Regions from separate parts of the Streptomyces sp. IBSBF 2435 genome, predicted to be linked through region 2. Evidence: riboswitches for the same ligand, from Rfam matches in the RefSeq annotation. Region 2 holds a riboswitch; the other holds the start of a gene.
The links. Region 2 has a riboswitch for glycine ahead of gcvP (aminomethyl-transferring glycine dehydrogenase). Riboswitches for the same ligand answer to the same signal wherever they lie in the genome.
Positions count from the first base shown of each region.

Region 1: it holds a riboswitch for glycine, as region 2 does, so the genes downstream of both, gcvT (glycine cleavage system aminomethyltransferase GcvT) here and gcvP (aminomethyl-transferring glycine dehydrogenase) in region 2, are expected to answer to the same signal.

Region 1 is NZ_JAJSYW010000012.1:30,223-33,734, forward strand. It holds gene glyA (serine hydroxymethyltransferase) at 1-653, opposite strand, end outside; gene gcvH (glycine cleavage system protein GcvH) at 688-1,068, opposite strand; gene gcvT (glycine cleavage system aminomethyltransferase GcvT) at 1,159-2,313, opposite strand; glycine riboswitch at 2,375-2,486, opposite strand; glycine riboswitch at 2,487-2,587, opposite strand; gene V7E46_RS04370 (enhanced serine sensitivity protein SseB) at 2,711-3,460, shown strand.
Region 2 is NZ_JAJSYW010000031.1:9,572-13,083, reverse strand. It holds gene gcvP (aminomethyl-transferring glycine dehydrogenase) at 1-2,119, opposite strand, end outside; glycine riboswitch at 2,182-2,299, opposite strand; glycine riboswitch at 2,301-2,410, opposite strand; gene V7E46_RS08825 (PRC-barrel domain-containing protein) at 2,532-2,927, shown strand; gene V7E46_RS08820 (DNA polymerase IV) at 2,947-3,512, opposite strand, start outside.

The DNA.
Region 1 (3,512 bases), on a different contig from region 2:
ACGGGCGAGGGGTGCAGCCCGGCCGCGACGAGCCCCGCGAAGTGCGCCATGTCGACCATCAGATACGCGCCGACCTCGTCGGCGATCCGCCGGAAGCGGGCGAAGTCCAGCTGCCGCGGATACGCCGACCAGCCGGCGATGATCAGCTGCGGCCGGTGCTCCTTGGCCAGCCGCTCGACCTCGGCCATGTCGACCAGGCCGGTGTCGCCGTCGACGTGGTAGGCCGCGACCTTGTAGAGCTTGCCGGAGAAGTTGATCTTCATGCCGTGCGTCAGGTGCCCGCCGTGCGCCAGATCGAGGCCGAGGATCGTGTCGCCCGGCTTCAGCAGGGCGAACATCGCGGCGGCGTTGGCCTGCGCGCCCGAGTGCGGCTGCACGTTCGCGGCCTCGGCGCCGAAGAGCGCCTTGACACGGTCGATGGCCAGCTGCTCGATGACGTCGACATGCTCGCAGCCGCCGTAGTAGCGGCGACCGGGGTAGCCCTCGGCGTACTTGTTGGTCAGCACCGAGCCCTGGGCCTCGAGGACCGCGACCGGGGCGAAATTCTCCGAGGCGATCATTTCCAGCGTGGACTGCTGGCGGTGCAGCTCGGCGTCGATCTCGGCGGCGACCTCGGGGTCGAAGTCGTGCAGGGACTGGTTCAGCAGCGACATGGGATCTTCCTGGTGTACGGGTGGTGGCGGGGGCTCAGGCCGCGATGAAGGCGTCGTACTCGGCCGCGGTCAGCAGCTCCGCGCCGTCGTCCGAGACCTTCACCCTGAACAGCCAGCCTCCTTCGAACGGTGCGGTATTGACCAGCGACGGGTCATCGACGACATCCTGGTTGATCTCGGTGACCTCGCCGGACACCGGGGCGTACAGCTCGCTGACCGACTTGGTCGATTCCAGCTCGCCGCAGGTCTCGCCCGCGGTCACCGTCGCCCCCACCTCGGGGAGCTGGACGAAGACCACGTCACCGAGCGCGTCGGCGGCGTGCGAGGTGATGCCGACGGTCGAGGCGCCGTCCGCGGGGTCGGTGAGCCACTCGTGCTCCTTGCTGTAACGCAGCTGCTCAGGATTGATGCTCATGACGGAATTCTCCCGTATGCGAAGAGGTGATGACGAAGCCGACGCGGCAGGCTGTGGACAACCGGGCGCCTGTGGAAAAAGTCGGGGGGTTCAGCGCTCGCGCTGGTAGAAGGGCAGCGCCACGACGCGGTACGGCTCACGGCTGCCCCGGATGTCGACCGCGACCCCTTCCGTGCCCGGCGCGGCATGGTCCGCGTCCACGTACGCCATGGCGATGGGCACTCCGAGCGTCGGCGAGGGCGCGCCCGAGGTGACCTCGCCGATGAGGGCGCCGGACGCGTCCGTGACGGCGTAGCCGGCCCGCGGCACCCTGCGGCCCTCCGCGACCAGCCCCACGAGCTTGCGCGGCGGGACGTCCGCGGCCCTGGCCGCCGCCGCGGTCAGCGCCTCGCGGCCGACGAAGTCACTAGGCTTGTCGAACTTCACCACCCGCCCGAGACCCGCGTCGAAGGGCGTCACCTTCGCGGTCAGCTCGTGCCCGTACAGCGGCATCCCGGCCTCCAGGCGCAGGGTGTCGCGGCACGACAGCCCGCACGGCACGAGGCCGGCGTCCGCTCCGCCCGCAAGGAGCCCCTGCCACAGCCGCTCGGCATCGGCCGGCGCCACGAACAGCTCGAAGCCGTCCTCGCCTGTGTAGCCCGTCCTGGCGATCAGCGAGGACACGCCCGCCACGGTCCCGGGCAGCCCCGCGTAGTAGCGCAGCCCGGCCAGGTCGGCGTCGGTGAGCGCGGAGAGGATGCCGGGCGCGGCGGGACCCTGGATCGCCAGCAGGGAGTACGCGTCCCGGTCGTCGGTCACCTGCGCGTCGAAGTCCGCCGCGCGCAGCGCGACCGTGTCCAGCACCGTCTGGGCGTTGGAGGCGTTGGCGACGATCAGATAGCGCTGCTCGGCGAGCCGGTAGACGATCAGGTCGTCCAGGATGCCGCCGTCCGGAGCGCAGACCATCGTGTAGCGGGCCTTGCCGACCGCGAGCGCCGACAGATGGCCGACCAGGGCGTGGTCCAGCGCCTGCCCTGCCTGCGGCCCTGTCACGGTGATCTCTCCCATGTGCGACAGGTCGAAAAGGCCGGCCCTGTTGCGTACGGCCTGGTGCTCGTCGCGCTCGCTGCCGTACCGCAGCGGCATGTCCCAGCCGGCGAAGTCGGTCATGGTCGCGCCCAGCGCGCGGTGCACCGCGTCGAGGGCGGTACGGCGCGGCGAAGCGGCGGGCGGCGCGCTCAGCGGTTCGTTCGAGGGTTCGGTCATCGAGAGGGCTCCCAAAGGCGGCGGACAGGGGACACGGACTGCGGTCGGGGTGTTCACCCCGGCCTCCCCATCTGTCATCGGAACCTGAGAGGTTCACCGTGACCCCTGCGGGCCGCGGCTTGCACCTTGGGTGGGGCGGGACCGGTGACGGCCCGCCCGCTTTTCAGATCTGCCTCGCCCGCGCGGTATCTGTGCCTGAGAGATTCAAGGGAAGACTTGCTCCTTCGGCGCCCGGCCCCAGGTGGTGGGGCCGGAACTCTCCCGCGCGGCCTCCAACGGCCGGTATGCGTATTGTGCCGCCATCATTGCATGCCCGGGCGCCGGGGGCGCTCAGCCGCTACTGTTTCCGGGCAGGACACGGGCACCGACAGTGGCACAAGCGCGGACAAGGGTGGACATGGAGAATCCGGCACCTTACATATGGCCGGCGAACGAGCTCGAGGAAGTGCTGGCCGCGAGCCTCGGCAATCCCTCGGCGACCCCCCGGCTGCTGGAAGTCCTCGGCCGGTCGCACGTATGGGTGCCGCTGCCCAACGGCGGCGCGCCCGACTCCGTCGCCCTCGACCTGCCCACCCTGGAGCTCGGCGGCGCGCCCTATGTGCCGGTTTTCAGCTCCGAGCAGCAGTTCCGGCAGGCCGCGGAAGGCATGTCCTGCACTGTCGCACCGGTACGCGACTTCGCCCGCGGCCTGCCCCCGCTGATGGGTATCGCCGTCAATCCTGGCGGCGCCGTCGGAGTGCCGCTGCCGCCCGCCGCCGTCGCGGAATTGTGCCGCGCCGAGCGGATCGGGGCGTACGGCGAGCAGAGCCCTGGCGGCGCCAGGGTGCGGCTGTGGGAGCCGGCCCCCGACGAGGAGCCCGTGGACTTCCTGGCCGTCGCCGCCGCGGAATACGCCGTCAGCCCGATGGTGCTCAGCGCCCGCCGCGCCATGGCCGCGGTCGAGGAGGACCCGCCCGCCCTCTTCGTCGGCGTCGAACTGGACAGTTGGCAGGAACAGGACAGGGCCGCCGCCATGGACGCGCTCGGCCGCGCCCTGGGCGCGGCGCCGCTGCCGTGGCCGGTCCACCTCATCCTGCTCGACATCGCCCAGGACCCGGTGGGGGACTGGATGCTGGAGGCCGTGCGACCGTTCTACAGCCGGGACTGAGACCGCACCCGCGGTCAACTCCCTTACGCGGCCCGGCGCCTGCGTATACCCG
Region 2 (3,512 bases):
CGTCGGCGCCGAAGCGGCCGGGCCGGGCGAGGCCGACCAGCGCGTTCAGGTTGGCGCCGTCCACGTAGACCTGGCCGCCCGCGTCGTGCACGGCGGCGCAGATGTCGGTGATGTTGTCCTCGAAGACGCCGTGCGTGGAGGGGTAGGTGACCATCAGCACGGCCAGCTGCTCCCGGTACTGCTCGATCCTGGCGTGCAGGTCGGCGACGTCCACGTCACCGTCCTGGCCGGTCTTCACCACGACGACCTTCATCCCGGCCATCACCGCGCTGGCGGCGTTGGTGCCGTGGGCGGAGGACGGGATCAGGCACACCGTACGGGCGGTGTCGCCGTTCGCCCGGTGGTAGGCGCGCACCGCGAGCAGTCCCGCCAGCTCGCCCTGCGACCCGGCGTTCGGCTGGAGGCTGACCTTGTCGTAGCCGGTGACCTCGGCGAGCTGGTCCTCCAGACCGCGGATCAGGGTGAGGTAGCCCTCGGCCTGCTCGGCGGGCGCGAAGGGGTGCAGCGCGCCGAATTCGGGCCAGGTGACCGGCTCCATCTCGGTGGTCGCGTTGAGCTTCATCGTGCACGAGCCGAGCGGGATCATGCCGCGGTCCAGCGCGTAGTCGCGGTCGGCGAGCCGGCGCAGATAGCGCAGCATCCCGGTCTCGCTGCGGTGCAGGTGGAAGACCGGGTGGGTCAGATACGGCTCGGTACGCGCCAGGCCGGCGGGCAGCGCGTCCGGCGCGGCGCCGTCGAGCGCGTCGAGGTCGGTGCCGCCGTCCGCGCCGAAGGCGGCCAGGACGGCGGCCAGCTGGGCGCGGGTGGTGGTCTCGTCGCACGCGATGCCGACCAGGTCGGCGTCGGTCTGCCGCAGGTTGACCCCGGCGGCGCGGGCCGCGGCGACCACCTCGGCGGCCCGGCCCGGCACCCGGGCGGTGAGCGTGTCGAAGTAGCCGTCGTGCACGATCTCCACACCGGCCGCCCGCAGCCCCGCGTCCAGTACGGCCGCGTAGCGGTGGGCGCGGCGGGCGATCTGCGCCAGGCCCTCGGGGCCGTGGTAGACCGCGTACATCCCGGCCATCACGGCGAGCAGCACCTGGGCGGTGCAGATGTTGCTGGTGGCCTTCTCCCGGCGGATGTGCTGCTCGCGGGTCTGCAGCGCCAGCCGGTAGGCGGTGTCGCCGTCGGCGTCGACCGAGACGCCGACCAGGCGGCCGGGCAGGTTGCGGGCGTAGGCCTCGCGCACCGCCATGTATCCCGCGTGCGGTCCGCCGAAGCCCATGGGGACGCCGAAGCGCTGGGTGGTGCCGACCGCGATGTCCGCGCCGAGCGCGCCGGGCGAGGTGAGCAGGGTCAGCGCCAGCAGGTCGGCGGCCACCGTGACGACCGCGCCCAGGGCGTGCGCCTGCTCGATGACCGGCCGCAGGTCGCGGACGGCGCCGGAGGCACCCGGATACTGCAGCAGCACGCCGAAGACTCCGCGCTCGGCGATCTCGGCGGGGATGCCGTCGCCCAGGTCGGCCACCACGACCTCCACGCCGGCCGGCTCGGCGCGGGTCCCGATCACGGCGGTGGTCTGCGGGAAGGTGTCGGCATCGACCAGGAAGACGCCGCCCCTGACCTTGCCGACCCGCCGGGACAGCGCCATCGCCTCGGCCGCCGCGGTGCTCTCGTCCAGCAGCGAGGCACCGGAGGTGGGCAGTCCCGTGAGGTCGGCGACGACGGTCTGGAAATTGATCAGCGCTTCCAGCCGGCCCTGCGAGATCTCCGGCTGGTAGGGCGTGTACGCCGTGTACCAGGCGGGATTCTCCATGACGTTGCGCAGGATCACCGGCGGGGTGAAGGTGCCGTAGTAGCCCAGGCCGATCATCGGTGCCAGCACCTGGTTGCGGTCGGCGAGCGCCCGCAGTTCGGCCAGCACCTCGGCCTCGGTGCGGGCGGCGGGCAGTGCGAGGGCGGCGGCGCTCCTGATGCTGTCCGGTACGGCCGCCTCGGTCAGCTCGTCCAGCGAGCCGTAGCCCACCTGGGCGAGCATCTTTGCCCGGGCTGCGGCGTCCGGGCCGATGTGGCGGCGGGCGAAGGGCAGACCGGCTTCGAGTTCGGCGAGCGTGGTACGGGGTGCGATCGGATCGTTCATCTGCGGAGGCCTCCTGGTCTGCGACGACCTTCGGGGGTGCCCGGCTCGGCACCCGTACGGCCTCCCCCTCTGTCATCAGTACCTGAGAGCTTCGCCGTCCCCGCGGGGACGGCTTTCACCTTCGGTGAAGACCTGTCCCGCGAACGGCGCTCCCGGGGCGGGTCCTGCTTTCCAGAGTGACCTCGCCCCTGCGGTACGGATGCCTGAGAGATTCCGGGGAGGATTTGCTCCTTCGGCGCCTCCGAACCGCCGCTGCGGCACGCTTTCGGAGGACTCTCCCGCATGGGGTCTACGGCTGCATCCAGCCTACCAGCGCGTTCTGGACAGCGGCGGACCCGACATTCGGGTCGACATCACCCGCGATGTGGCTTTTGGTGGTAACCAACAGCTGTCGCCGTTGGTTGGAGGGACCGTGCAGACCGATATCGATCCGCGAAGCCTCATCGGCCGCCGCGCCTTCGACCGTGACGGTACGAGGATCGGCACCGTGGACGAGGTGTACCTCGACGACGCGACCGGTACACCGGAGTGGGCGGCCGTGCGGACCGGCCTTTTCACCCGCGACGCGTTCGTACCGCTGGAGCCGAGCGAACTGGTGGACGACGGCCTCCGGGTGCCGTACAAGAAGTCCCTGATCAGGGATGCTCCGGACTTCGGCGTCGGTCGGCATCTGTCACCCGAGCAGGAGTTGCAGCTCTACCACCACTACGGCATGGACGTGCCGACCGTCGCGGACCAGGACAAGGGGCCGCCGCCCGACTTCGGCGAACTCGCCGGCGGGGACCGGCGCCCGAAGGACAGCAGCTAGGGCCGGGCCCCGGCGGCGGCTACAGCCCCGCCGGGGCCTGGCGGCCGCTGAGCGGGAGCGGCTCGGTCCTGGACAGGGCGGGATCGTCCACGGCGAAGGTGCGCACCCGGCCCGGCACGGTGTCGGCGGGCACCTCGAAGCGGACCGTGACCCGGCCGACCCCGCTGCCCTGCACCCACCCGGCGCCGTACTCGGTGTGCTCGACGTCCTGGCCCGGCACCCAGCGGCTGGCCCGTTCCGGCTCCGGCGGCGGGGTGACGGGCAGCTCGGGCGGGGCGTCCTCGCCGGGATCGGCGCCGGAGTCCGAGTCGCGCAGATTCTGGGCCGCCTGGGCGAAAAGGTCCTCCTGGGTGAAGTCGGCGAGCCCGGACACACCGACGCCGAGCAGCCGCACCCCGCCGGTGGTGTCGACGGCCTCGGCGAGCCTGCGGGCGGTCTCCTTGACGACGGCGGGGTCGTCGGTGGGCGCCCGCAGCGTCTCGGAGCGGGTCAGGGTCGAGAAGTCGTACCGGCGGATCTTCACCACCACCGTCCGCCCGGAGCGGCCGGCGCCGCGCAGCCGCTGGGCGCAGCGGTCGGCGAGCC